3 regions of the Mesorhizobium sp. M1428 genome follow, and region 3 is predicted to be linked to each of the others. Evidence: predicted binding sites of a transcription regulator. Region 3 holds the regulator's gene; each other region holds the start of a gene.
What was found. The regulator LexA, encoded in region 3, represses DNA repair genes until DNA is damaged. The targets are predictions, from matches to a motif close to TGTTCNNNNTGTGTTCNG.

Region 1 (9,830 bases), on a different contig from region 3:
TGCTCAACATCGGGCCGATCGCTGAGCTCGGCCGCGACCCGGCCTCTAGACTGGTTTGTTTCGTTGCCGGAACGAATGATCTGGTCAAGGACACAGGCATTCTCGCCACGCCCGACCGGCGCTATCTCGTGCCATGGCTGATGCAGATGGTGCTCGCCGCGCGCGCCGGCGGCCTTGACCTGCTCGATGGCGTCTTCAATGATTTTAGCGATATGGACGGCTTTGCGCGCGAGTGCACGGAAGCGGCCGCCATGGGTTTTGACGGCAAGTCGCTGATCCATCCGGCCCAGATCGAGGCCGCGAACCGCGCCTTTGCACCGTCGCCCGAAGCAATAGCCGAGGCGCGCGCCGTCAAGGATGCCTTCGCGCGCGCTGAAAATACCGGCAAGGCGGTGATCGCGCTGAACGGCAAGATGGTCGAGCGGCTGCATCTGGCGCAGGCCGAAAAACTGCTGGCGAAGGCCGCCGTTGTTCGCGCATGACTAATGGTAACTGACGACAGGATTGAAGAATGAAACTCTACCGCTTTCTGTCCGGCCCGGACGATGCCAGCTTCTGCCACAAGGTGACGGCGGCGCTGAACAAGGGCTGGCACCTGTTCGGCTCGCCGACCTATGCCTATGACAAGGAGGCCAAGACCATGCGCTGCGGTCAGGCGGTGGTGAAGGACATCGAGGGCCAGGAATACGGCCCCGACACCAAGCTCAGCGACTGGTAGGGAGGTTCGCTGAAGCGCTCGTCCTTCGTCATCCTAAGGCGAAGCAGTCGCGAAGCGACGTCGCGGAGTACCCTAGGATGACGAGGAGCGGGGTCGCTCACTCCGCTGCCTCCTCGATCTTCTCCATATCGTCATCCGACAGGCCGAAATGGTGGCCGATCTCGTGGATCAGCACGTGGGTGACGATGTCGCCCAGCGTTTCCTCGTTCTCGGCCCAGTAGTCGAGGATGGCGCGGCGATAGAGCGTGATGCGGTTCGGCCCCTCGCCGGTCTGCGGGTTCCAGCGCTCGGCGATGCCGCGCCCCTCGAACAGGCCGAGCAGGTCGAAGGGCGTTTCCAGCGAAAGGTCGTCCATGATCTCGTCGGTCGGGAATTCGGCGATCTGGATGACGATCTCGCCGGTCAGCTTGCGAAACTCCTCCGGCAGATGGGCATAGGCCTCCAGCGCCAGGAGCTCGATTTCCTCCATCGTTGGCGAAAGCTGGTCGTGCCAGATGCGTGTTTGGTAGATGCGAGCCATGCTTTGTCCTTTGATCCCGGCATATAGGCTTTCGGGCCGGACTCGGCAAATGATCGGACTGGAGGGCCCGTGTCATGCGCCACTACAGGAATAAATTCCCAATTATATACTTGAGAAAGTAAGGGAATATGCCCTATGATTCGAACCGACAGGCCGGCACGCTAGGGAGCCCGCTCGCGGAGAATGCGGGCGGTCTCTGCTTTTATACCGCTAACGATGCGCTCGACTTCGGTCGCCATCGCAAGGAGTGTTCCAATGATCTCTTTGCCGCGCAGAGTTTCAATGTCGCCGAAAGCTACATGCGAGGTGATATCCACTTGGTAGTTCACTATCGATCCGATGCCAACACGGAGGAATTCGACCTCGTTTGTCGTAGGGTGCCAACGGCTGTAGCCAAACCTAAGGCCTCCAATGATGTGGAAGCCATTCATCGAGGCGTCTCCCGCTATCGTGGCGGCCCCGACTGGGATGATTACGCGATGCGTATTGGGGTTCCGTATTTTGTTGAGGGACCACAGCAGCGCATTGCCAGTCTCGTGTGGGTTGAGCGAAGCCAGGAAAGGACGGATTTCAGGAGGATTTCCCCTCAGTCGTTTTCCGTGCAATTCACCAGTTACGCCATTAGCGTCTTTAGCGAAGGGGAACCCGGTATCACTGGGATTGACGTTGCCAGAAATCGCGACGGCGCTCGCGAAGACGGCATGATCGAGCGCATCGCGAAGGTTGCCTGTCGCGTCTTTGACGACTGCGCTGATCTTGGCGGGGAGCTTCGCGGAAAGCCTGAGCTTATGGATCTCCTCCCTTTTTTCAAAATCTACATCGATGACTTTGGTGTATGGTGTCGCCTCGAAAAAGGCGCGACACCGATCCTCGGCATCTTTGATGTGGTCCCGTGCATGGTCGATCAGCGCGCTAGGACTGTCGAATAGCGAGTCAAGTTCCATGCCCGGCAAAACCTCCAAAGATAACGAAGCCCAGTTCAACGAGACGCTAAAGCGGATGCTGAAGACGCCGCCGAAGCCACATCAAGCCAGTCCCAAGCCCAAAGACGAAAATAAATCCCCAAAATCAGAACAGACCGGGGACGAAACGATTTGCAAAAACTAGCGAATTGAGACACGATTCAGCTTCTAAAAAAGACCCCGCCGAAGCGGGGCCAGTTGGCACTTGGGAGGTTTCCGCCTTAGTAGGACGGATAACTCCTGCAATGCTCGCGGACGAACTCAAGTCGTCCAAAACGTACACGCACGTAGAAGGTGACGTGTACGGCCTTCGGCCATGAACATGCGACCATGTTCGTGTCCTCCGCCGGGATGGTCCCCGGTTAACCGGAACGCGGGATAGCGCCCCGCCCGTTCAGGGCGCGTCCCGTGGCCGGTCTGGAGTTAGACCGAATCAGACATTAGTTGATTCGAATACGCGCGACGACTCCTACAAGCCGTCATTCCCCGTTTTCACAGGGGCTTCTTCTTTCGCTTTCGGAGTAGCTTGCGGGCTTTTTGTTTAAGCGTGCGAGCTTTCACCAATCCGCCGATAGGTAAGGCGCTTACCCTCGATCTTGGCGAGCAGCTGGTCATGACGTTCCGTATCCGAAACGTTCAATGCAGTGCGGCGGTTATACCGGAAATCGAACTCGGCAAGGTAGCGGTGAAGATGAGCTTCGCCGCAATGCTGATACGTTCCGACCATGCCGCGCTTGAAGACGGAGAACACGCTTTCGATAGTGTTCGTATGCACGTCGCCGCGAGCGTATTCGCCGGCGGAATGCTTCACGGTATCGTGCTTGGAGAACTCGCGGCCAGTAACTGGATAGAGGGCGCTTTCGTCGGTGTAGAGGGTCGATTGACGGTCGGCGTTGCGGACTAGGATATCGCGCACGGCGACCTTGGTAGCGTGCTGGACATGGAACATGCGAGCCTTGCCGCCACGCTCGACCAGACCAATGACGGCGTTCTTCATGGGCTTCTTGCGCTTTAGATACGGACGGCCTTTGCGCTCCGGCGAAACGTAGCCATCTTCGCGGCGTCCATAATACGTTTCGTCGGCTTCCACGGTCTTGCCTTCGCCGCCGAGCGGGCCAGATGACTGAACGTCTTCGTTCATTGCCTCGCGAATGCGGTGCGCCATGAACCAGGCGGTCTTGTAGGTAACGCCAAGCATGCGGTGCAGTTGGTGAGCGCTCATGCCCTTCTTTGACGAAGCCATGAGGAACGTCGCCAGAAGCCACTTGTTCAAGGCGATCTTGGAACGCTCGAATACGGTGCCGACAGTGACCGTGAACTGCTCGCGGCATTCCATGCAATTGTACAGGCCGGGACGATGCGCCTTGCCTTCCATCTTGGTGATGCGATCGGGATTGGCGTTGCCGCAATGCGGGCAGTTAGGACCATACGGCCAGCGCTGCGCTTCCAAATGGATGCGGGCGGCGTCGGCGTCTTGGAAGATCGGGCTGTCGAGGCGCATTGGGCTAACTCCTTGGAATCATTTATCCCAAGTGGCGCTTACTTTGTCACGTATATAATTGGGAATAAATTCCCCATGACTCCGCTTGACTCTTCGGGCTGCCTCTGGAATCTATAGGAACATAACAGGAACAATTGTGAGTGGAAGCTGACCGTCATGGCGACAAGCGCCGTGGCGCGGGAGACTGTTTTTGCCCTGCGCCGCCAGATCGCGAAGATCGAAGGGACCTTGCCCGAACGCCTGGAGGCGCCGGCCGGTTCGTCGTTTGACGCGGATGTCCCTCGTCAGAGTCCGGCACCCTCTCGGCATCCGGCACCCGCTCGGAATCTGACCATTGTCCGCCGCGGCCTCGCCGTGGCGCCGCCCGATGCGTTTTTGCGCACCGGCGCCGAGCGCCTCGATGCTGCGCTGAGCGGCGGCCTGCCGAAGGCGGCGCTGAGCGAGTTTCATGGCGCCGCGACCCGCGATGCCGGGGCCGTCGCCGGTTTTGCCTTGTCGCTCGTCAGCCTGATCCTCAGCCAGGGGCCGCGACTGCCGGTGCTGTGGATCGGCACATCCGAGGTTTTCCGTGAGGCCGGCTTTCCCTATGCCAGGGGGCTTCACGCCTTCTTCGGCATCGAGCCGGAGCAATTGCTGTTTTCCGAGGCGCCAAGGCTGCTCGATGCGCTGTGGATCGCCGAGGAGGCTGCCCGGATGACGGCGCTGGCCGCTGTCATCCTCGAAATCCGCGGCAGCCCGCAGCGGCTTGACCTCACCGCGACGCGGCGGCTGCACGCCCGGGCGCAGAGTGCGGGCCGACCGCTGTTCCTGCTGCGCCAGGCCGGCGAGCCCGAGCCGACGGCAGCGCCGGTCCGCCTCGTCCTGTCGCCGGCACCGGCGGCAGCGCGCCAGACGATTGCCGGCCCGCTCGCCGGCTCGATCGGCCGGCCCGCCTTCACCGTCACCATCGGCAAGAGCCGCACTGCCTTGCCCGGAAAATTCACACTGGAGTGGAACCCCGATGAACGCATATTCGAAGAAAGACGGGGCGAGGAAAGAAGGTCTCAGGAATGGACCCCAGAACGGCCAAAGAATCCTGTCCCTGTGGTTTCCGCATCTCGCCGCCGAGAGGATCCTGCGGCAGCGTCTGGGGCGGTCCTGGCGTTCCCGGCCGTCGGATCACCTGCCGCTGGTGGTCAGCCATCGCCAAGGGAACACCCAGCGCATCGCCGCCCTCGACGAGCGGGGCGAGGCGCTTAATCTGAAGCGCGGCATGGGCATAGCCGATGCGCGCGCCATGCATCCCTCGATCGACATCGTGGAGGCCGATCCGGAGGCCGACCGGCGCCTGCTCGAAGGCCTCGCCGACTGGTGCGACCGCTATACCCCGCTGGTGGCGCTCGACGGGACCGACGGCCTCTATCTCGACGTCACCGGCTGCACCCATCTTTTCGGCGGCGAACGCTCGATGCTGGACGATATCCTGTCGCGTTTTTTCCATCAGGGCTTCGATGTCCGCGCCGGGCTTGCCGCCACGCCTGGTGCTGCCTGGGCGGCGGCGCGGTTTGCCGGCGACCGCATCGTTCCCGATGGCGAGGAGGAAGCGCTTCTCGCGCCCTTGCCGCTGGCGGCGCTGCGCATCGGCCCGGAGGTCCGCGCCAGCCTCGAAAGCGTCGGCCTGCGCACGGCGGGCGCCGTCATGGCAGCACCGCGCGCGCCGCTGGCCCGCCGCTTCGGCGCATCGCTGCTCTTGCGCCTCGACCAGGCGCTTGGCCGCCTCGAGGAGGCCGTGTCGCCGCGCCTGCCGGTGGCACCGCTTTCGGTCGAGCGTCACCTTGCCGAACCGATCATGCTGACCGAGGACATCGAGCGGCTGACAGGCATGCTGGCGACCACCTTGAAGAGCGACCTCGAGCGTCGCGGCGAGGGCGCAAGGCGGCTGGCGCTGCTGCTCTTCCGCGTCGATGGCGGCGTCAGCCGCATCGCCGTCGGCACCTCGCGGCCTCTGCGCGAGCCGCGGCTGATCCAGAAATTGTTCCACGAAAGGCTTGCCGCGCTCGAACAGGACATCGACGCCGGCTATGGCTTCGATCTCGTGCGCCTTTCGGTGCTGACTGTCGCCGCCTTCGACATGCAGCAGGCCGACCTTGCCGGCGAGACGAACGACGACGGTGCCGATATCGCGCTTTTTGCCGACCGCATTCGCGCCCGGCTCGGCGAAGGCGCGGTCTTGAAGCCGGTCGCCGTCGAGAGCCATTTGCCGGAGCGCGCCGTCGCCACCCTTCCCTTTACGGAGGCGCCGCAGAGAAGCTCGCCGCCGAAGCAGCCCGACAAGGCGAAGGACGCTCCCTCGACCGTCTTCCAGCCGGAACGGCCGATCCGGCTTTTCCGTTCGCCCGAGCCGATCGAGGTGCCGGCCACCGAAATGCCGGAAGGCCCGCCTTTGAACTTCCGCTGGCGGCGCGCGCTCTACCGGGTCGCGCGCGCTGAAGGGCCGGAGCGCATCGCGCCTGAATGGTGGCGAGGGGCGGCGGGACGAGAAGATGAGCCAACCCGGGATTATTTCCGCATCGAGGATGCCGATGGCCGCCGTTACTGGCTCTATCGCCAGGGCCTCTACGGCGCCTCGCAGCCTTCGCCGCGCTGGTTCATGCATGGGATCTTCGCATGAATGCGCTGACGGCCATCCCCTATGCCGAATTCGGCATCCAGTCGAACTTCTCGTTCTTGCGCGGCGCCTCGAAACCGGAGGAGCTGGTGGTCGCGGCAAAATTCCTGGGGTTTTCGGCGATCGGTCTCGCCGACCGCAACACGGTGGCGGGCGTGGTGCGCGCCTGGCAACAGGCCAAGGTGGAGGGTGTTTCCTATCATCCCGGCTGCCGCCTGGTTTTTTGCGACGGCACGCCGGACATCCTCGCCTATCCGCAAGACCGCAAGGGCTGGGGTCATCTCTGCCGCATGCTGACGCAGGCCAATCTGCGTGACGAAAACGAAAAAGGGGCAACGCTCCTCAAACAGAGCGATCTTCTCGAATGGGGCGATCTCCTGTCGCTGGCCATCCTGCCGGATCTATCGGCGGATGCGGAAACCAGCCTCGCACTGCTTAGCCGGCTCAAGGATCGCTTCGGCGAAAACCTGCGGCTGGCGGTTTCGCCGGATTACCGCGGCAACGACCGCTTCCGGATCGAGCAGGCGGCGGCGATGGCCGAGCTGGCCGGCATCCCGTTGATGGCGACCAACGATGTTCTCTACCATACGGCGGAACGGCGCCCGCTGCAGGACGTGCTGACGGCGATCCGCCTCAATGTGCCCGTCGCCGAGGTGGGGCTGGAGTTGGCGGCCAATGCCGAGCGTCACTTAAAGCCGCCGGTGGAGATGGCACGGCTTTTCCGCAGGCATCCGCAAGCGCTGGCGGAAACGCTGCGTTTTGCCGGCGAGCTGACCTTCTCGCTCAGTGACCTGCAATACAATTATCCCGACGAGCCGACGGAATCGGGTCTCGGGCCGCAGGCCGAGCTGGAAAGGCTGGCCAAGGAGGGAGCCGCCATCCGCTACCCCTCGGGCGTACCCGCTTTTGTGACGCAGCGCATCGAGGAGGAACTCGCTCTGATCGAACGCCTGAACTACGCGCGCTATTTCCTGACCGTCCACGACATCGTCAAATTCGCCCGCAGCCAGAACATTCTCTGCCAGGGGCGCGGCTCCGCCGCCAACTCGATCGTCTGCTTCTGCATTGGCATCACCGAAGTCGGCCCGGACAAGATCGACACGCTTTTCGAGCGCTTCATTTCCGAGGAAAGAAACGAACCGCCCGACATCGACGTCGATTTCGAGCATGAAAAGCGCGAGGAGGTCATCCAGTACATCTATTCCAAATACAGCACCAAGCGTACCGCGCTGGCCGCCGCCGTCGTCAGCTACCGGGGCCGCTCGGCGATGCGCGAAGTGGCCAAGGCGATGGGCCTGTCGGACGACGTCCGGGGCGCACTGTCCAGCTCGATCTGGGGCTGGTCGACCTCGGAGCTCGGCGAAAAGGAGACAAAGGCCGGCGGCCTCGATCAGACCGATCCATCGACAAGTCATGTGATCGAATGCGCCAACGAGATCATGGGCTTTCCCCGTCATTTGTCGCAGCATGTCGGTGGTTTCGTCATCACCAGGGACCGGCTCGACGAGATCGTGCCCATCGTCAAGACGGCGATGGACGAGCGCAAGATGGTCGAGTGGGACAAGGACGACCTCGACGCGGTGAAAATCCTTAAAGTGGACGTACTGGCGCTCGGCATGCTGACCTGCCTGCAGCGCGCCTTCACCCTGCTCCGGGAGCATTATCCGCAAGCGCGGGACGCGTACGGCCGGCCCTATGTGTTGGCCACTCTGCCGGCCGAGGACAAACATGTCTACGACATGATCTGCCGCGCCGATACGATCGGCGTCTTCCAGATCGAATCGCGCGCGCAGATGTCGATGCTGCCGCGGCTCAAGCCGAAAAGCTTCTACGACCTCGTCATCGAGGTGGCGATCGTGCGGCCCGGCCCCATCCAGGGCGACATGGTCCACCCCTATCTGCGCCGGCGGCAAGGCAAGGAAAAACCCGAATATCCCAAGCCGGAACTGGAAAAAATACTCGGCAGGACGCTGGGCGTGCCGCTGTTCCAGGAGCAGGCGATGAAGATCGCCATCGTCGCCGGCGGCTTCAGGCCGGGCGAGGCCGATGAACTGCGCCGCGCCATGGCGACGTTCAAGCGCACCGGCACGATCGGCAATTACCGCAAGAGAATGGTCGACGGCATGGTCGCCAAGGGCTACGAAAAAGACTTCGCCGAGCGCTGCTTCAAGCAGATCGAGGGTTTTGGCGAATACGGCTTTCCCGAAAGCCACGCCGCCTCCTTCGCCCTGCTGGTCTATGCCTCCTGCTGGTTCAAGACCTTCTATCCCGACGTGTTCTGCGCCGCGATCCTGAATTCCCAGCCAATGGGGTTTTACCAGCCGGCCCAGCTTGTCCGCGACGCGCATGACCACGGCGTCGAGATCCGCGAGGTCGACGTCAATTTTTCCGGCTGGGACTGCGCCTTGGAGCAATCGCCTTTCGATCCGGATCGTATCCTTGACCGCCATGCCCAGATGCGCGGCGTCATCCGGACCAGCCATGCCGTCCGGCTTGGCTTTCGCCAGGTCAAGGGCCTGTCGAAGGAGCGCATGGAAGCGTTTGTGTCGAGGCGCGGCGCCGGCTATGCATCCGTGCGCGACGTCTGGCTGCGCTCGGGCCTCAACGTCGACGAGATCGAAAAACTGGCGCAGGCCGACGCTTTCCGCTCGCTTGGATTGAACCGGCGCGACGCTCTATGGGCGGTCCGCGCGCTCGACGGCAAGAGTGCCGCCGAAAAGCTGCCGCTGTTCGACCAGCCGGCGATCCGCTTGCGCGATCTCGAGCCAGAGACCAGGCTCCCGACAATGCCGCTCGGCGAGCACGTCGTCCACGATTACCGCTCGCTCGGCCTGTCGCTGAAGGCGCACCCGGTCGCCTTCCTGCGTCAAAGGCTGGATCGGTCCGGCGTTACGCCCAATGCGCGCCTCGGCCAGGTGCGGGACGGCCGGCGCGTTTCGGTCGCCGGCCTTGTCCTGGTGCGGCAGCGGCCGGGCAATGGCAAGGCGATTTTCCTGACGCTGGAGGACGAGAATGCGGTCGCCAACATCATTTTCTGGGAAAGGACCTTCAACCGCTTCCGCCCCATCGTCATGGGCGCGCGTCTCATCCGCGTCACCGGCAAACTGCAATCGGAATCGGACGTCATCCATATCGTCGCCGAGAAGGTCGAGGATCTGACGCCGTGGCTGTCGGTTCTGCTGGAAGAGGCAAAGCCTGCGGACAGACTGTCGAGCCGTGCAGACGAGGTTCGGCCCGATAGCATCGCGCAAACGGAATTATTGGGAAAGGCAGAGAAGGTCATGCCCAAAGGGCGCAATTTTCAATAGAGGCGCGAAAGATCGCAACGGAGCGGTTCTGAACCGCAGCACTCAGGGCGTTCCACCCAGGCGCGGCGGCGGCGGCATGGCATCGTCTATGGTGATGACACGCGCCTCCGATGGCAGCATGATCGGAATGCCGTCCCGCACCGGATAGGCAAGCTTTGCCACCCGCGAGATAAG
Region 2 (9,830 bases), on a different contig from region 3:
CGGCTCGAAAGGGCCGCTGGCGGGCCTGATGGCAGCCAGCGGTATCTGGTCGGTTGTTTTCGGCCTCGGCTGCTATGGCTGTGTTGCCAGCGGGAATATGGCGCTTTCCGTACTGGCCGCCTTGAATGTCGCAGGTGTCGTTGGCGTGGTGTCGTCACGCAATGCGGCGACCCCGCGCTTCGCTATATTCGTCATGTTGGCCGTAAGTCTGCCTTACGTCGTCGGTGCATTGTTTTCTGCGGCGCCCGGAATGCCGATCGTCGGAATTCAGACGCCGTTCTATCTGGCCGGCGTCATCATCGTGCTTCTTCAGAACCACGCAATCAACGCGCGCATGATCCGCGCCGAACTGGACAATCGCGACCTGGCGATCAAGGACGCGCTGACCGGCCTGCCAAACCGGATCTTCCTGCAGGAGAAATTGCGCGACATGTGCCGCGACCTTGCGGCGCCGGCCGCCAATGGCGGCAAGCCGTTTGCAGTGCTCAGCATGGATCTCGACGGCTTTAAGCAGGTCAACGACCGTTTTGGCCACGCCGTCGGCGACGTGCTGCTGTGCAAGGTGGCCGAACGCTTGAAGCGCGGCTTCCGTCCGGGGGACGTGGTCTTCCGCATCGGCGGCGACGAATTTGTCATCGTTTTGCCCGCAACCTCGGAGATCGAGGCTACCTACCTGGCAAAGCGCGCCATCGAAAAGGTCTCGGTGCCCTTCGACCTCGGGGTCGGTTCCGCCATCCATGTCGGCTTGAGTGTCGGCAGCGCCTTCGCACCCGCCGACGGCGGCGATCCGGAAATCCTGCTCACCTGTTCCGACCATGCGCTCTACGAAGCCAAGCGCACCGGCAAGGGCCGTTACTGGGCGCCTGTGCGGGCTACGATCTGACGGTCGCGACGACGGCTTCCGGCGTCAGGCAGGGCGATCCGCTTCTCTCCTGCTCGGCCGCGCCAGCCCGGCCATGTCTTGCGTCGCGCCGCTCTTGACCGTTACCAGGATGACATCGGCACCGGGCAATGCTGCGGCCGGATCGGCCGTGACCGACAATGCCTCCGGCTTGACGGAACGGTCGCGGCCATCAGGGTCGGTGATGCGCAATCCACCTTTTTGCAGCGCCTGCTCGATGCGCGGTCGCGCCAGCAGAACCACCTTCCGCCCGGCAAGTATCAGGCAGCCGCCTGCGTAGCAGCCGATACTGCCGGCACCGGCGATTACAATCGTCTTGCCATGCCTGACCATGCGATGGCCCTGTCCTGGTCGAGAAGCCTTGCCGCAATTATACGACATGAAAACCATACTGTCGGCGGCATGGCTGGCCCTTATGTCTGGCCGTGACAGGCCTTGCGCTTTCGACTATCGCTTTTGCCCATGATGCTGCCTACCGATCCAGCCCGAAATCTGGCTGCTCTCATCCGCTGCGCTTCCGTGACGCCCGCCGAGGGCGGTGCGCTGAGCGAGCTGGAAGAAATGTTGAAGCCGCTCGGCTTTGCCGTCGAGCGCCCGGTGTTTTCCGAATCCGGCACACCTGACATAGAGAACCTTTACGCGCGGCGTTCCGGCAACGGCCCGCATCTGATGTTTGCCGGCCATACCGATGTGGTGCCGGCGGGCGATGAAACCGCCTGGACGCACCCGCCCTTTGCCGCCGAAACCGCCAATGGCGAGATGTTCGGCCGCGGCGCCGTCGACATGAAGGGCGGCATTGCTTGTTTCGTCGCGGCGGTAGCGCGACATATCGCGCAGAAGGGCGGCCCGAAGGGATCGGTCTCGCTGCTGATAACCGGCGATGAGGAAGGGCCGGCGATCAACGGCACGACGAAACTGCTCGAATGGGCGGCCGCCAAGGGTGAGAAATGGCATGCCGCGATCGTCGGCGAGCCGACCAATCCCGACGCGCTCGGCGATATGATCAAGATCGGCCGGCGCGGCTCGCTGTCGGGCACGGTCGTCGTCAACGGCCGCCAGGGCCACGCCGCATATCCGCAGCTAGCCGACAATCCCGTGCGCGGCCTGGTGACGCTGGTCGACGCCTTGCTGCACCCCGTCTTCGACAACGGAACAAGGGATTTCCAGCCGACTAATCTTGAGGTGACCTCCATCGATGTCGGCAATCCTGCCACCAACGTCATCCCAGCGAAGGCAGCAGCTACCTTCAATATCCGCTTCAACGACACATGGACCGCCGAGACGATCCAGGCCGAGATCCACAACCGCCTCGATCGGGCGGCGAAACGCAAGAAATACCGCGCCGGCAAGAAGACGCCGGTCGACTACGAGATCGTCTGGCGCGACGGGCCGAGCCATGTTTTCCTGACACGCGACGACAGGTTGATCGAAACGCTTGGCGGCTCGATCAAGGAGGTGACCGGCAGGAAGCCGGCGCTCTCCACCTCCGGCGGCACCTCCGATGCCCGCTTCATCAAGGATTATTGTCCGGTGGTCGAATTCGGCCTGGTCGGCAAGACCATGCACATGGTCGACGAACGCGTGGCGATTGCCGACCTTGAGACGCTGACGCAGATTTATCTGCGCTTCGTTGAAGACTGGTTTGCGCAGGACATATCCTAGTGATGCTTTCAGCGGATGAAACCTACGCTTCGCTTGCCGGTGCCTGGCGGCTGATGCTCGGCAAGGCCGACGGATTTCGCCTGCTCGACCTTTCGGCGGACGGTTTCTGGAACTCCTTTTTTGCCATCGTCGTCGCGGCGCCGGCACTGATCGTCGGCTGGGTCGGTATTGCCAACGAGATCGGCGATCCCAACGCATTCGTCGGCCGTTTCAGCATGTTGATCCGCCTGGCCACCGTCGATATCGGCGCCTGGGTGCTGCCGCTCATAGGCCTCGCCCTGGTGGCGCCGCGGGTCGGCGTCGGCGGCCGTTTCGTCCATTATGTCGTGGCCAGCAACTGGGCCTCGGCGATCATCGCCTGGATGATGCTGCCATCGGCGTTGATCCGGCTTTTCCTGACGTCGGCCAACGAAGTCTCCGGACTGGTGTCGCTGCTGTTGTTCGCGCTGTCGATGGTATTGACCTGGCGGATGACCAATGTTGCGATCGGCAGGGGTGCGGCCACCGGCAGCGCTGTTTTTGCCGGTATGTTCGTGGCGTCGCTGATCGTCCTGTTCGGCCTGCAGGCGCTGCTCGGGATCAGCGTTCCGGATCAGCCAGGCGTTGGATAATCGACGCCAACGAGAAACAGCCCGTCGGGCGGCGCCACCTGACCGCAGGCCGCACGGTCGCGCGCGTCGAGCGCCGCCTTGAGGTCGGCAATAGTCCAGCCGCCTTCGCCGACACGTTTGAGCGAGCCGACCATCGAGCGCACCTGGTTGTGCAGGAATGACCGCGCCGACGCGCGGACTTCAATGAAATCGCCCGCCCGGCTGACCTCCAGCCGGTCGAGCGTGCGGACCGGGCTGGTGGCCTGGCACTGGGTCGAGCGGAAGGTGGTGAAATCATGCCGGCCAAGCAGCACCTTTGCCGCTTCGTGCATGGCAGCCGCATCAAGTTGCTTCGGTACCCACCAGATCTTGCCCTTGTCGAGCGCCGCCGGCGCGCGGCGGTTGACGATGCGGTAGAGGTAGTGGCGGCCGATCGCCGAGAAACGCGCATCGAAGCCATCCGGCACGACGGCGGCCTTCAGGATGGCGATGCGCACCTTGGCCGCCTGCAGATGCGCGTTGACGGCGTCGCGCACCTTGTCGCCGGGCCATGCCTTGATCAGATCGACGTGCGCCACCTGAGCGGTCGCATGGACGCCGGCATCGGTGCGGCCGGCGGCGCGCAGCGAAACCTGCTCACCACAGAACTTCTCGATCGCCTGCTCGATCGCCTGCTGCACCGAAGGCTGGTTGGCCTGGCGCTGCCAGCCGGCGAAGAGACTGCCGTCATATTCGATGTCGAGGCGAAAACGCGGCATTCCCGGATCGAGGCGAAATCAGGCGGCGAGGGCTGAGCCGAAGGCCGAGGCGTAGACCAGCCTGCCGGTCTCCGGCGCCTCGCCCCAGGCAAGCGCCTGCAGAGCCTCGCTTTGGTAGTCGCTCTCGAATTTTGCTGCACGGGCGCGGCTGTAACCGAAACGGCCATAGTAAGCCGGATCGCCGAGCACCACGGCGAGCGTCTCGCCGGCAGCCTTCAGGCGGATATGCGCCTCGCGGACCAGCGCACCGCCGATGCCGGTGCCGTGGAACGACGGCTCGACCGCCAAAGGAGCCAAAGCCACCGCCGGGAAGCTCTTGCCGCCATTCTGCACGAAAAGCCGTGAAAATAGGATATGGCCAACCACTTGCCCGTCTTCGTCCGCCACCAGTTCGACGACGGCGTCACCGCCGGTGACCAGCGCGTCGACCAGTCCGGCCTCCGTCTGCTGGCCAAATGCGTGTTCTTCGACAAGGCGGATCGCCTCGCGGTCCCGCGGCGTCGCCGCGCGTATGGACATCATGCTCATGACAATTTCATTCCTTTTTCGAGCTTGGCCCCGCGCAGAAACTCCTGCGCGGCAATGGGCCTTCCGCCCGCACGTTGAACTTCGACCAGCCTGATCGCGCCTGACCCGCAGGCGACCGTCAGCCGGTCATCGAGAATTCCTCCCGGTTCGCCGGCGCCTTGCGAGAGCGTCGAGCGAAGCAGTTTCAGCCGTTCCACGCGGCCGCCGATTTCGGTCTCGCACCATGCACCGGGAAAGGGCGACAGGCCGCGAATCTGGTTGTGCACGTCGCCGGCAGGTCGCGGCCAGTCTATGCGAGTCTCCGATTTATCGATTTTCTTGGCGTAGGTCACCCCCACCTCCGCCTGAGTGGTAAATGTCAGCGTATTCCGCTCCAGCCGTTCGAGCGCCTGCACCATCAGAGCCGCACCCAACACCATCAGCCGGTCGTGCAGATCGCCGGCCGTCATGTCGGGTCCAATGGCGCATTTTTCAACCATTGCCACAGGGCCGGTGTCGAGGCCTTCCTCCATCCGCATCACCATCATGCCCGTTTCGGTATCGCCGGCCATGATGGCGCGCTGGATAGGGGCAGCGCCGCGCCAGCGCGGCAACAGCGACGCGTGACCGTTGAGGCAACCGAGCCGCGGCGCCTCGAGAATGGGTTTGGGCAGAAGCAGCCCGTAGGCGACGACCACGGCGACGTCGGCACCCAACGCGCGGAACGCCTCCTGCTCCGCCTCGCTCTTCAGCGACACCGGCGCGCGGACCTCGACACCCAGCCGCTCCGCCTCGCGCTGCACCGGCGACGGCGTCAGCTCGAGCCCGCGCCGGCCGCCGGCGCGCGGCGGCTGCGTGTAGACGGCTGCCAATTCATGCCCTGCCCCGGCAATCGCCCGCAAGGTCGGCACGGAGAATTCGGGCGTACCCATGAAGATGACACGCAGGGGCATTCGTCGACCCCTACCCCACCATCTTGCCCGGCGCCTTGTCCCTGGCGAGCTTTTTGAACTTCTTGACCACCATGTCGCGCTTCAGTTTTGAGATGTGGTCGATGAACAGCACGCCGTTGAGGTGGTCGATCTCGTGCTGCAGGCAGGTCGCCATCAGCCCTTCGGCCTCGATCTCCTGCAGCTTGCCGTCGCGATCGAGATACTTCACCCGCACCGCCGCCGGCCGCTCGACCTCGGCGTAGTAGTCCGGGATCGACAGGCAGCCTTCTTCATAGACCGAACGCTGGTCGGAGCTTTCGAGGACTTCGGGATTGATGAAGACGTGCGGTGCCGGCGTCTCGTCCTCTTTGGCGAGGTCGATGACCAGCATGCGCCAGGGTTCGCCGACCTGGATCGCAGCGAGGCCAATGCCGGGCGCGTCGTACATGGTGTCCAGCATGTCGCCGGCCAGTTTGCGCAAATTGCCGTCGACACGCTCGACCGGTTTTGACACCTGACGCAGGACGGGATCGGGAAGGATGATAAGCGGCTTGATCGACATGGCGTCTCACCTAAGACCTCGCAGGAAAAGCGTCAACCGGGACGCCTTCGGGTCGTTCACGTTTTGATCTGTGCCGGCAGACCGAATCATCTATGCTGTTGGCATGAACGATCTGGCCATCATCCTGTCCGAACCTGTCGCCCGCCTCGGCGCCACCACGATCACGCTCGGCCATGCCCTGGGTTTCGGCGCAATGCTGTTCCTCGGACTGTTCGTGGCGCTCGTCGTTGCGCTCTGGCGATCGGCCAAGGCGCGTGCAATGGCGGCTGCCGAAGCCGCCGACCACGCCCGCGACGCCGAGGCGAGGATGGCCGGCATCTTGGCAAGCCAGGCGGAAATGCAGGGCCGCATGGGCGCCATCGCCGAAGTGTTCGGGGCGCGCCAGGCGGAACTGACACAGTCGATCGGCCAGCGCCTCGATGCCATGACCGGCCGCTTGGGCCAGACCATGACCGAGCAGACGAGATCGACGCATGAGAGCCTCGCCAAGCTGCAGGAACGGCTGGCGGTCATCGATATCGCGCAAGGCAACATCCAGTCGCTGGCCGGCCAGGTCGTGCAATTGCAGGCGATCCTTTCCAACAAGCAGACGCGCGGCGCCTTCGGCCAGTCGCGCATGGAAGCCATCGTCGCCGACGGATTGCCGCACGGCGCCTATGAATTCCAGGCGACCTTGTCGAATGGCAGCCGGCCCGACTGCCTGGTGAAGATGCCGAACGGCGCACCGTCGCTTGCCATCGATGCAAAGTTTCCGCTCGAGGCCTGGAATGCCATCCGTGCCGCCGAAGGCGCCGACCTGCAGAAGTCCGCCGCTCAGGCTTTCCGCCGCGACATCGAGGTGCATGTCCGCGACATCGCCGAAAAATACCTGATCCAGGGCGAGACGCAGGACACCGCCTTCATGTTCGTGCCCTCGGAATCGGTGTTCGCGGAAATCCATGAGAATTTCGAGGCCGTTGTCCAAAAGGCGCATCGATCGCGGATCGTCATCGTCTCGCCATCGCTTTTGATGCTGTCGATCCAGGTCATCCAGGCAATCCTCAAGGACGCACGCATGCGCGAGCAGGCCCACCTGATCCAGGGCGAGGTCATCCGGCTGATGGAAGACGTCTCCCGGCTCGACGAGCGGGTGCGCAAATTGCAGACGCATTTCGGTCAATCGGCCAGGGATATCGAGGACATCCTCGTCTCGACATCGAAGGTGACCAGGCGCGGACAAAAGATCGAGGCGCTGGAGTTTGGCGTACAGCCGGCAGAGGACACCGCTGGTTCGAATGGCAGCGGAGCAATAGCGGAAAGCAGCCCGCGCGTCGCCGATTCGAAAACCGGGCAATTGAGGCTGAGGGTCGTCGAAGGCGACGATTGAGAGCTATGCTGGAACCCGGAGCCGAGCGCTTCGCCCGGGTCCGGCGCTACTGCTCCTCGATGATGATTGTGCCTTCGAATTCCGGCAGCCAATGCAGCGCCGAGCGATGCCAGATCTGCTTTCTCGGCACCAGTTGATCGCGCTGCCGTGTCGTGCCGACCCTGATGCCGTAAACCTTCGGTCCCGCGCCCGCCGACGTGGCGTAGAGATGCGAGCCGCACTCACCGCAAAATGCCTGGGCGCGCTTGGCGCCGCTCGAACCGGTCTTGATGTAGATTTTCGGCGTGCCCTTGGTGATCCTGTAATTGTCCTCGGACGCCGGCACGGTGACGCGAAAGGCCGTTCCGGTTAGCTTCTGACAATCGACGCAGTGACAAATGGTGGTCTTTTCCGGATCGACTTCGGCCTCGTAAGTGATGGCGCCGCAATGACACCCGCCGTCGATTTTCATCTTCGTTCCTCCTGGAGCTTTTGCCCGCAATCATAACCGGGACTGCCCGATGGCGCAGCCATTTTCCTCAGACCGGTTCGCCTCCGGACGCCGCCAAGGCCTTGCTCCGGCGTTCCCAGGTGCCGGTGGTCTGCGGCTTGACGAAGAGCCGCGTCACCTCCGGCATCTCCGCCTTCAGTCGCGTCTCGAGGCGCTCGACGCAGGTCTCTATCTCCGGCGCCGACAAATGATCCTCGAACTCGATGCTCAAAGCGGCGACGATCTCCTGCGGACCCATATGCAGCGTCAGCACGCCATTTGCCCGTTGCACCGCCGGGTCCTGCTGGACGATGGCCAGCACCTTTGTTTGCACCTCGGGCGAGGCCGGCTCGCCGAGCAGCAGGCTTTTGCTTTCGCGCGCCAGGAAGATGGCGGTCGCGCCCAGGATGAGCGCGATGCCGATCGACGCGGTGCCGTCTAGCTTCGGCATGTCCAGCCGTTCCGCCGCCAATATGCCGGCGAAGGCGACAACGAGGCCGAGAAGTGCCGCGCTGTCCTCGAAGAGTACGGTGTAGACACTCGGATCCTTGCTGAGCTGCACCGCCTCGAGCCAGCCGTGGCTGCCTTTTTGGTGACGGAATTCCTTCAGCGCCACCAGCCAAGAGGTACCTTCGAAGAGGAAGGAAAGGCCAAGGACAGCGTAGTTCACCTTGGCGTTGGCGATCGGCTCCGGCGCCATGATGTGCGTCACGCCTTCGTAGAACGATATGCCGGCGCCCAGCGCAAAGACGAGGAGCGCGACGATGAAGCTCCAGAAGTACAGCTCGCGGCCATGGCCGAGCGGATGCGTGCGGTCGGCCGGCCGGGCGGCACGGTGCATGCCGTAAAGCAGCAGGCTGCCATTACCGGTATCGACGAGCGAGTGGACGCCTTCCGAGAGCATTGCCGAGCTGCCCGTGAACAACGCAGCGGCGAACTTGGTCAGTGCGATCGCAAGATTTCCGGCGAGCGCCGCATAGATCACTTTTTTCGACCCGCCATGCGCCGCCATGGTGTGCTGCCTTGGTTGATGCACCGAGATTGGCGGAGCGCCCGCCCACGCTCCACAGTCCCCACAACGCCCGAAGTGCCCAGTTGTTCACAAGGTCAGTTGTTCAAAAGGGCGGCGCGGGGCTATTCGACGACCTCGTCCGTCCAGACCTTGAAGCCAGCCAGCGCGCCCGGCCCGAAAATGTGGGTCAGCGGCACATCGGCGGCATCGCGTCCGGAGGCAATCAGGATACGGCCGATGCGCGGCGCGTTGTTGCGCGGGTCGAACGCGTGCCAGCGGCCGCCGAGATAGACCTCCATCCAGGCGGCGAAATCCATGTCCGACCACGGCTTCGGCAGACCGATATCGCTGATATAGCCGGTGCAGTAGCGGGTCGGAATGTTCAGGGCGCGGCAGAAGGCAACAGCGAGGTGGGCAAAGTCGCGGCACACACCACTCTGCTCGCGATAGGCCTCGGCGGCGGTGCGTGTCGGGCGTGCATTGAAATAGTTGAAGACGATGTGGTTATGGACGAAGTCGCAGACCGCCTGGACGCGCGGAATGCCGAGCGGGGTGCTGCCGAACAGCCGCCATGCTTCATTCGACAGCACGTCGCTCTCGCAATAACGGCTGGGCAGCAGGAACAGCAGCGTCTCCGACGGCAGATCGCGCACCTCGTGCTGCCACGCCGTCAGCTCGCGCGTCTCGAAGGAGCCGGGGTCGCGGATGACCGCGTCAGTGCCGAACGCAAAGCGCCCGGCCGGCGCAACGAGACGGTTGCACCAATTGCCGAAACTGTCGCGGTAGCTTTCGATTGGCACCGGCGGGTTCGACGTCAGGAAGTCCGGCCGCTCAAGATCGGATGCGCGCGAATAATGGACATTTAGCATCGCGATCAGCGGTGTTTCCTGCGGGAAATCGAAACTCATCTGGCAACCGATGTGGATCCGCATTGTCGTCCTGACCGGCCTGCCTGATCATCAGCTGGCGAAACGCAAGGGCTGATGCTGCAGTGCGAAGAAGACCATGGCACGGACCGCTGCGGTTTACGAGGGAATTAGAAACCGGTTAACAGCCATCGGCTAGGGCGAC
Region 3 (9,830 bases):
GGCTGGTAGCGATGGTGCCGGCCGACCGCCATCTGGTCAGCGAGAGCGGTATTTTTTCGCACGTCGATTGCCGCCGGCTGGAGCAGAGCGGCATTGCGACTTTCCTGGTCGGCGAGAGCCTGATGCGCCAGCAGGACGTGGCCGCGGCAACGCGCCTGCTGTTGACGGGCAAGGCGCCGGCAGAGGCCGTTTGAGGATGGCGGCCGCCCTCACCCATCTTGGCGCGCAGGGCGAAGCCAATATGGTCGATGTCGGCGACAAAGCTGAGACGGTGCGCACGGCAGTTGCGGAAGGTTTTGTCGCGATGCGGCCCGAGACGCTGGACATGATCCTCGCCGGCGACGCCAAGAAGGGCGACGTGCTGGGCACCGCGCGCATTGCCGGCATCATGGCGGCCAAGAAGACGCACGAACTGATCCCGCTTTGCCATCCTCTGCTGCTGACCAGGATATCTGTCGATATCGAGGCGGACGCCGCGCTGCCCGGCCTGAAGGTGACAGCATTGACCCGCGTCACCGGCAAGACCGGCGTTGAGATGGAGGCTCTGAGTGCCGTCTCGGTCGCTTGCCTGACCATCTACGACATGGCCAAGGCGGTCGACCGCGCCATGGTCATCTCCGGCATCAGGCTGGTTGAAAAGACCGGCGGCAAATCCGGCGACTACAAGATCACCGGAGGCGGGGCCACCGGGGCAGGCCGATAATGGCGCTGGTCCCGGTTGCCGAGGCGCTCGAGCGCCTGCTGGACGGCGCAGCAGCGCTGCCGGGCGAACGCGCCGCACTGCTGGATGCCGCCGACCGCGTGCTGGCGGAGCCGGTTGTGGCGCTCCGCACCCAGCCGCCGTTCAACGCCTCCGCCATGGACGGCTATGCCGTGCGGGTGGCCGACATCGCGTCCGTACCGGCAAAGCTTTCGGTGGTCGGCATGGCGCCGGCCGGACGCGGCTTTGCCGGAACGGTGCAGCAGCGGCAGGCCGTGCGTATCTTCACCGGCGCGCCGCTTCCCGAAGGTGCCGACACCATCGTCATCCAGGAGAACGTCCGCGATCTCGGCGGCGGTGTCGTAGAAGTGACGGAGCCGACGGTGCAGGGGCGAAACATCCGCCGCCTCGGGCTCGATTTCGCCAAGGGCGATGTCCTGCTGCCCAAAGGCCGCCTGCTCGATCCGGCGGCCTTGTCGCTCGCGGCGTCGGCCAACCATCCCGAGGTCGCCGTGGTCAAGCGGCCGCTGGTCGCCATTATCGCGACCGGCGACGAATTGCTGCCGCCGGGCAGCAATCTTGGCCCCAACCAGATCATCTCCTCCAACGCCTATGGTGTCGCCGCCGCCGCACAGTCGATCGGTGCGCGCGCGCTCGACCTTGGCATCGCGCCGGACCGCAGGGAGGCGATCGCTGCGCTGGTTGAAAAGGCCGTGAAGGCTGGCGCGAACGTCATCGTCACGCTGGGCGGTGCCTCGGTCGGCGACCACGACCTCGTCCATGACGTCCTGACCGGGCAAGGCATGACGCTCGATTTCTGGAAGATCGCCATGCGGCCGGGCAAGCCGCTGATGTTCGGGCGGCTGGGCGACATTCGCTGCATCGGCCTGCCCGGCAATCCGGTGGCAAGCCTGGTCTGCACCCAGCTCTTCCTCAAGCCGCTGCTGGCGCGGCTCGGCGGCCGCGCCTTTCAGCAGGATATACGTCAGGTGCGGCTCGGTGCTGCCATGCCGGCCAACGATCTCAGGCAAGATTATGTGCGGGCTGTTGTCACAGACGATGCCGGTACGCTCGTGGCGACGCCGTTCGGCATCCAGGACTCCTCGATGCTGAAAATGCTGGCCGATGCCAACGGGTTGATCGTCCGCGCGCCGTTCGCGCCTGCCGCGGCGGCGGGCTCCCCCTGCGACGTGCTGATGCTACGCTGAACCTGCCTCACTCCGAGATCAAGGTCCGGGTCAGCGGATGGTCTGGATCGGCCAAACCGTCGATGATGTTGAAATGATGCCGGTCAGGCTCGACCACCGAGCTGGTCGCGGCACCCAGGCCGATCCAGATGTTGGCCAGCAACGCGCTCTGGCGCAGGAATTCGGCGCGCTCGCCGCCGCCGGCCCAGCAGGTCAGGCAGGCCTTGTCCATCGGGCGCAGCAGCACCGGACTTTCGGCCTGCGCCTCGGCCTCATCGATCGCCAGCGTCTCGTTCATGCCGGTGCGCATGATCGGGCGCAAATCGTGCACCCCCGAGATCGACACCACGTGACGAACGCGCCGGACCACTTCGGGCGCCAGCGGCGTCGTCGCCGTAACCATCCGGCTAACAAGATGGCCGCCGGCCGAGTGTCCGGTCAGCATCAGCGGCCCTGCGACCATCGCCGCCGCTGTGCCGATCGCCGCGCCGACTTCCTTGACGATGCCGGCAACGCGTATCTGCGGACAGAGCGTGTAGGACGGCATCGCAACCGCATAGCCGCGATCAACAGCGCCAGCGGCAAGATGCGACCAGAAACTCTTGTCGAATGCCATCCAGTAGCCGCCATGGACGAACACCACGAGTCCCTTGGGCTTGGTGGCCGGCAGGATAAGATCGAGCCGATTGCGTGGCTTATCGCCATAGGCCAAGTCGAGCCGCGCCCTGCCCTCGGTCGAAAGCACGTCGCGGAAAACCCGAGCGGGCTCAACCCAGGCCGCCGGCCAGCGATCGCTGCTGGCTATGTTGGCGCCGTTGGCATAGGCGTTGTCCCAATCGGCAATGTGACGTTCGAACACCCTGCGCCCTCCCCTGGCAATATGGCCTTGCGACGTAGCGTGAGCATCGCGCGGCGCGTCGTCGCCAGCCTCACGGCTCCAGCTCTCGCATCAATCTCAAGTGACAGCCGTCTTGATGGCGAAGCGCGCATCCTTCCATGCACCGGTGCGCAGGATGTCCTCAAGTACTTCGACGGCCTGCCAGACATCGGCATAGCCGACATAGAGCGGGGTGAAGCCGAAGCGCATGGTCGATGGCGCGCGAAAATCGCCGATCACGCCACGTTCGATCAGCGCGCGCATGATCTGGTAGCCATGCTCATGCATGAATGAAATCTGGCTGCCGCGTTTTTCCCCATCGCGCGTGCTTTCGAGCGTGAGCCCGTAAGTGCCGCACTTTGCCTCGACAAGCTCGATGAACAGATCGGCCAGCGCGATGCTCTTCTTGCGCACCGCCGTCATGTCGACATCGTTCCAGATGTCGAGCGCGCCCTTAAGCGTGCGCATCGACAGGACCGGCTGCGTGCCGCACAGAAACCGGCGGATGCCGGTGCCGGCCGCATAGCCTGGCTCGAAGGCGAAGGGCCGTGCATGGCCCCACCAGCCGGTGAGCGGCTGCTGGATGTCGGCAAGATGCCGCTCAGCCGCATAGATGAAAGCAGGCGCGCCCGGGCCGCCATTCAGATATTTGTAGGTGCAGCCAACGGCAAAATCGGCGTTTGCCTTGTCGAGCTCGACTGGCATCGCTCCAGCGGTGTGGCAGAGATCCCAGACGATCATCGCCCCGGCTTCCTGGGCTCTGCGCGTCAGCGCCGGCATGTCGCGCAGTTCGCCCGACTTGTAGTTGACGTGGTTGACCAGCACCACAGCGGTGCGTTCGTCGATCAGCTCTTCGATGCTCGGCGCGTCGACCCCCGAGAGGCGCAGCAGCGTATCCTTTCGCGTCGAAGCCACACCCTCAGCCATGTAGAGGTCCGTCGGAAAACTATCGCCCTCGGCGACGATGACCTGCCGCTCCGGTCGCATGGCCATGGCGGCGTGCAGCAGTTTATAGATGTTGACCGACGTCGTGTCGCAGACCACCGTCTGGCCGGCCGCGGCACCGATCAGGCGCCCGAGCTGGTCGCCAAGTTCAAGCGGCATGTTGAACCAGCCGGCCGTGTTCCATGCGCGGATGAGATCATGCGACCATTCTTCGGTCGCGGCCTTGCGCAATTCATCGAAAGCGGCACGTGAAGCAGCTCCTAGCGAATTGCCGTCGAGATAGATCACTCCTTGCGGCAACACAAAGCGGTCGCGCATCGCGCGCAGCGGATCTGCGGCATCCATCGCCTTTATGGCCGCGAGATCGGGAATTCCTGTCATGATTTGCCTGCTCCCCCAAAATTCAATGCAACGCCGGATACGCATCGACTGTTCTTCCATCACCTGGTTGCGCGCAGGAAGGCTCCACCGGCGAGAAGCAGCCTAACCAGGCGGTGGAAACCAGGACTTAACCCGAGGTTGGCGTTTTGAGTTCGTTTCGTTCACGGTGCATTGACCAAACCGCACACTCGATAGGGGTTCACTTCCGTGCCCTCCGCCGACCGACGGCCGATGCCAATGTGGCCTTCCGGGAAGCCAGAAGGGCGCAAACGAAAGCAGAATCAAGGCGATGAGGCTCGCGACGGTGAAAGTGGGGTACCCCGGTTAGGGGACGTCGTTTGTTTCCCGAGCCTTAACGCATTCATTAAACTTTAAACAGTTGCGGAACACAACTGGAACAGATAGTGTTTGTTCTGGGTTTGTTTTTCTGATTCTGTTGGGGGTCGCTATGCTGACACGCAAACAACACGAACTGCTTATGTTCATCCACGAAAGATTGAAGGAAAGCGGTATCCCGCCTTCCTTCGACGAGATGAAGGAAGCGCTCGACCTGGCTTCCAAATCGGGAATCCACCGGCTGATTACGGCACTGGAGGAGCGCGGCTTCATTCGCCGTTTGCCCAACCGGGCCCGTGCGCTGGAGGTGCTGCGCCTGCCTGACTCGATCGCCCCCGGCCTCAATGCGGCACGCAAGTTCTCGCCGAGTGTCATCCAGGGCAGTCTTGGGCAAGGCGGTCCGCGGCAAGGCAAGCCGACATCGTCGCGCGTCCCTGCGGCCGGAAATGACGACGATGTCGTCGCCGCCGTTTCGATCCCGGTGATGGGCCGCATCGCCGCCGGTGTGCCGATCGACGCCATCCAGCACCAGACGCATTCGATTTCGGTGCCGCCGGATATGATCATGGGCGGCGAGCATTATGCGCTCGAGGTCAAAGGCGATTCGATGATCGAGGCTGGCATTTTCGACGGCGACACGGTGATCATCCGCAATGCCGATACGGCGAGCCCCGGTGAGATCGTGGTGGCACTGGTCGACGAGGAGGAAGCGACGCTGAAGCGGTTCCGCCGCAAGGGCGCTTCGATCGCCCTGGAAGCCGCCAATCCGGCCTACGAGACGCGCATCTTCGGACCAGACAGGGTCAAGGTGCAAGGCAAGCTCGTCGGACTGATCCGCCGCTACTGAGTTCCGCCCTTGGCGCCGGCTTTGGGTTTGTCGGCCCTGCGGTATGGCGGCAGGCCCCGTGCCGCGCGTGAAAATTTCCGCTGCACGTGCCAGGGCCGGTATGATTTTTCGACCGCGAAACGGATTTCGGCGCGTGTTGCAGCTTGTGGATCGAAATAGACGGCGGCACTTCCCGCGCGCGCCAGTTGCCGTTTGGTGACGACGAGGACCAGCCGGTCGTAGTAGCAGGGGTTATGGGCGGTGGCGTCGTCGATGACGATCAAACTGGCAAAGGCGCAGGCTGGCCGCGCAGTATCGCGGTCCTTGGCTTGTGCGATGATCGCGCCGGATGGATGCCTGGCAAGGCAGAGGCCGTCCGTGCAAATGAACGGCATACCCGGCGGTAGGTCGGCCGGATCGGCAATGTCGAATTGCGGATCGTTCTTTCCAGGTGTTTCCGGCGCGACGATAGCCTCTGATGTGAGCGCGCGTTTCCAGTTGTCGATGGTGAACTCATTCGGGCGTGCCCGGTTGACCGCGAGTTCACCGCTGTCGATCGGCAGCGCGACCAACCGTGCGTCCTCCGAGATCAATACATCGGGTACGCGCGTCTGGGTTGTCGTTAGCAAGCCGGCGAGCGCAAAAGGAAGTGCCGCCAGCCGCAACCAGGTCGTCGCCATGCTGGCAATGACAAGGGCGATCGTCACCAAAAGGACGGATCTCAGCGAAATCAGCCCAACCGCATCGATTGGCGAGCGCTCGGAGATCCACCCGGACAGGGCGATCATCGCCGTCAGCCCCTTGCCCATCACGTATAGGAAAGGCCCATCCGCGCCGAACGGCATCGCCAGCGCACTGAGGACGGCGAAGGGCATGACGACCAGTGAGACGATGGGCATGATGGCCAGATTGGCCAACAGGCTGAGCGGCGCCACGCGCTGGAAATGCCATATGGCGAAAAGCGCCGTGGCGCTCCCTGCAATGATTGAGGTCATCGCCAGGCCGCCCATGCCCAGCAGGACCTTTCGCGTGGCGAGGCGTAGCGGCGACCGCCGCGGCGGCGGCGTGGTGGCCCTGCCGGCGCGGTAGTCGGACCAGCCGGCATAGGCGCCGACAAGGGCCGCCGTCGCGGCGAAGGACATCTGGAAGCTCGGACCGACCACCTCGTGTGGCGACACCAGAATGACCGCGATGGCCGAGATCGCCAGGTTGCGCATGGTGAGCGCGGCCCGGTCGAACAGCACGGCGATAAGCATCACCGCCAGCATGATGAAGCTGCGTTCGGCCGCTACCACAATGCCGGAAAAGACGAGGTAGGCCGCAATCGAAAAAAGCGCGGCGGCCGCGGCATATTTCTTGACCGGCCGTCGCGATGAGAAATCGGGAAACAGCGCAAAGGCGCCGCGTAGCAGCGCCATGATGGTGCCGGCGACCAACGCCATATGCAGCCCCGAGATAGAGATGATGTGATAGATGCCTGTACGCCGCATCGCTTCGTTGATCTCCTCGGGAATGCCGGCGCGCACGCCGACGATCAGCGCAGCAGCAATCTCGCCCTCGGCGCCGCCGATGCGGCTGCGGATATGGTCGGCGATGGATTCGCGCGCGTCTTCGATCGCAGAAGAAAGCCGCGCGGCAAGCGGCATGCTGCCCGACGACACGACTTTCGGATTGCCGAGAAAAAAGCCGCTGCCGCCGATACCGGCGAAATAGCTGTCGAAGGAGAAATCATAGCTGTCGGGCCGCACCGGCCCGGTCGGCGGCAGCAGCCGCACATAGCCGGCGATCTCGGAACCGGCGGTCAGCTCAGCCGGTATTTTCATCGCCGAAACGCGGACCCGTTCCGGCATGTAACGCAGTGTCGGCCTGGCGGTTGAGATCACATCGATCGTCAGCCTGATGCGGCCGCTCGCCATGGGCTCGTACGATACGACGCGACCCGTCAGCCGCGTCGAGATTTCGGAACCGAGCATATGCGTCCCGACACGCCAGGTCTCGAACTTGGCGGCAAGCACGCCAAGCGCGCAGAGCAACGCCACTATGAAGCACAGGCGCGTCCTGGGCCATGACCGCGAGACGACGGCACAAAGGGCTGCCAAGGCGACGATAGCGATCGGCTGTGGGAAGGCCGGCTCGGCCGCCATCGCGAAATACACGACCACCCCGCATGCGAGGAACACCGGCACCAGCAGGAAGGCGATGCCGCGGTCGAGTTCCAGGCCGGCCGCCGAGGTTATGCTATTGCGGATACGGGACGGTGACGGGAGGCGGAAGCGACGGCGTAGGCGCACGATGGGCTCGCCCGCGGGCACGGGAACCGTTGCGGGGTCGCTGGCCGGCAGCGACGGAGCATCAAAGCGCGGAGCGGGCAGCAATGCCGGTGCCGGAAGGACAGGCAGGGGAGCGGCAAACAGCAAGCGTTCGCTGACGCCGCTGCCAGCGTCCTCGCCCTCGCCCGCACCACGGCCTCGCACAGCCATCGGGTCTGCCCCTTGCGCCCTCGACCTCCTATGCTACATGAACGCGCAACGCGCGAAAGTCCGCAAACCCACTTCCTTCGCCCGCCTGAGAGTTCCATGCCCGATAAGGTCGTCACCCGTTTTGCCCCCTCGCCCACCGGCTATCTGCACATTGGCGGCGCGCGCACGGCGCTGTTCAACTGGCTGTATGCCAAGCACACAGGCGGCACGATGCTGCTGCGCATCGAGGACACCGACCGCGAGCGCTCCACCGATGCGGCAACCGCGGCCATTCTCGACGGGCTTTCCTGGCTTGGCCTGACATGGGACGGCGAGCCGGTGTCGCAGTTCGAGCGTGCGCCGCGCCATCGCGAGGTGGCCGAGGAGCTCGTTCGCACGGGCAAGGCCTATTATTGTTATGCGACGCCTGCCGAGCTGGAAGCAATGCGCGAGAGCGCACGGGCCAAGGGGCTGCCTCCCCGCTATGACGGACGCTGGCGCGACCGCGACCCGTCGGAGGCGCCGCCCGGCGCCAAGGGGGCGATCCGCATCAAGGCGCCGACAGACGGCGAGACGGTGGTACATGACCGCGTCCAGGGCGACGTGCGCTTTCCCAACAAGGATCTCGACGATTTCATTATTCTGCGCTCGGACGGCAATCCAACCTACATGCATGCCGTCGTCGTCGACGATCACGACATGGGCATCACCCACATCATCCGCGGCGACGATCATTTGACCAACGCCGCACGCCAGACCGTAATCTACCAGGCCATGGGCTGGGAGGTGCCGTCGATGTCGCATATCCCGCTGATCCACGGTGCCGACGGCGCCAAGCTGTCGAAGCGGCACGGTGCGCTTGGCGTCGAGGCCTATCGCGCCATGGGCTACCTGCCGGAGGCGCTGCTCAACTATCTGGCGAGGCTTGGCTGGAGCCACGGCGACGATGAGATCATGTCGATCGCCGACATGATCGCATGGTTCGACATTGGCGACGTCAACAAGGGCGCCGCCCGTTTCGACTTCGCCAAGCTCGAGGCGCTTAATGGCGTGCATATGCGCCGGATGAACGACACCGCGCTGCTCGACATCTTCGTCGCCACTCTGCCCTATCTCGAAGGCGGCCCGGCAATCGCCGCGCGCCTCGACGACGGACGCAGGGCGCAACTGCTTGCCGCTTTGCCGGGCCTGAAGGAGCGCGCCAAGACGCTGGTCGAACTTGTTGAAGGGGCTGCATTCCTGTTCGTCGAGCGGCCGCTGCCGGTCGACGAGAAGGCGGCGGCGCTACTCAGCGGTGAGGCGCGCGCGATCCTGCAGGGCGCTCATGCGGCACTAGCCATGGTGTCGGACTGGTCTGCCGCCTCAGCGGAAGCCGCGATCCGCGACTATGCGCAGGCAGGCGGCCATAAACTCGGCGCCGTGGCCCAACCTTTGCGCGCCGCGCTCACCGGCAAAAGTACCTCGCCAGGTGTCTTTGATGTGCTTGCCGTGCTTGGCCGCGAGGAAAGCCTGGCGCGGATCGCTGATCAAATCGATTAGCAAACTGGCCCAAGAAGATTGGCATTGAAAGGTGTGTTTCGCAGTGCAACATTGGGTCTTGGCCTAATCTGGCGCGCAGATTCAATTGCGGGCGCAAATGTGCGTATTCCGATGCTTTTGACGTGTTGGGTTCAGATATTTTGCCTTTGCCGGCCTGAGGAAACAAAAAGGAGTTTGCTATGACCGAACCTGCGACAAAAATGGAATTTGGCGGCAAAACCCAGGCATCCACGGCAAAGCTGGAACTCGGCGGCAAAACCCATGAATTCAAGATACGAAGTGGTTCGGTAGGACCTGACGTCATCGACATCGGTTCGCTCTACAACACTGCCGGCGTCTTTACCTACGATCCCGGCTTTACGTCGACGGCGAGCTGCGAATCGGAAATCACCTTCATCGATGGCGATGCCGGCATTCTTTTGCACCGCGGCTACCCGATCGACCAATTGGCCGAGCACGGCGACTTCCTCGAAGTCTGCTATCTCTTGCTCTATGGTGAACTACCGACCAAGGCGCAGAAGGACGATTTCGACTACCGGGTGACGCGCCACACCATGGTGCATGAGCAGATGTCGCGCTT

Region 1: NKG60_RS28100 (ImuA family protein) is a predicted target of LexA. The motif match lies at 3,817-3,834, and genes of this name have one in related genera.
Region 2: NKG60_RS08010 (DNA recombination protein RmuC) is a predicted target of LexA. The motif match lies at 5,966-5,983, and genes of this name have one in related genera.

What each region holds. Positions count from the first base shown of each region.
Region 1 covers NZ_JAMYKT010000031.1:16,884-26,713, reverse strand. Annotated here, with positions in the region: gene NKG60_RS28130 (HpcH/HpaI aldolase/citrate lyase family protein) at 1-482, shown strand, start outside; gene NKG60_RS28125 (DUF1737 domain-containing protein) at 512-718, shown strand; gene NKG60_RS28120 (metallopeptidase family protein) at 816-1,238, opposite strand; gene NKG60_RS28115 (hypothetical protein) at 1,400-2,182, opposite strand; gene NKG60_RS28110 (hypothetical protein) at 2,181-2,345, shown strand; gene NKG60_RS28105 (IS1595 family transposase) at 2,742-3,701, opposite strand; gene NKG60_RS28100 (ImuA family protein) at 3,858-4,940, shown strand; gene NKG60_RS28095 (DUF6504 family protein) at 4,873-6,351, shown strand; gene NKG60_RS28090 (error-prone DNA polymerase) at 6,348-9,656, shown strand; gene NKG60_RS28085 (Trm112 family protein) at 9,699-9,830, opposite strand, start outside.
Region 2 covers NZ_JAMYKT010000004.1:185,721-195,550, reverse strand. Annotated here, with positions in the region: gene NKG60_RS08050 (GGDEF domain-containing protein) at 1-883, shown strand, start outside; gene NKG60_RS08045 (2-dehydropantoate 2-reductase N-terminal domain-containing protein) at 908-1,234, opposite strand; gene dapE (succinyl-diaminopimelate desuccinylase) at 1,364-2,563, shown strand; gene NKG60_RS08035 (transporter) at 2,566-3,174, shown strand; gene truA (tRNA pseudouridine(38-40) synthase TruA) at 3,156-3,911, opposite strand; gene NKG60_RS08025 (GNAT family N-acetyltransferase) at 3,930-4,439, opposite strand; gene fmt (methionyl-tRNA formyltransferase) at 4,436-5,365, opposite strand; gene def (peptide deformylase) at 5,382-5,912, opposite strand; gene NKG60_RS08010 (DNA recombination protein RmuC) at 6,016-7,278, shown strand; gene NKG60_RS08005 (GFA family protein) at 7,325-7,729, opposite strand; gene NKG60_RS08000 (cation diffusion facilitator family transporter) at 7,797-8,759, opposite strand; gene NKG60_RS07995 (transglutaminase-like domain-containing protein) at 8,882-9,691, opposite strand.
Region 3 covers NZ_JAMYKT010000005.1:155,882-165,711, forward strand. Annotated here, with positions in the region: gene trpC (indole-3-glycerol phosphate synthase TrpC) at 1-194, shown strand, start outside; gene moaC (cyclic pyranopterin monophosphate synthase MoaC) at 197-703, shown strand; gene NKG60_RS09605 (molybdopterin molybdotransferase MoeA) at 703-1,908, shown strand; gene NKG60_RS09610 (hormone-sensitive lipase) at 1,916-2,746, opposite strand; gene kynU (kynureninase) at 2,843-4,090, opposite strand; gene lexA (transcriptional repressor LexA) at 4,539-5,273, shown strand; gene NKG60_RS09625 (ComEC/Rec2 family competence protein) at 5,267-7,732, opposite strand; gene gltX (glutamate--tRNA ligase) at 7,829-9,250, shown strand; gene gltA (citrate synthase) at 9,430-9,830, shown strand, end outside.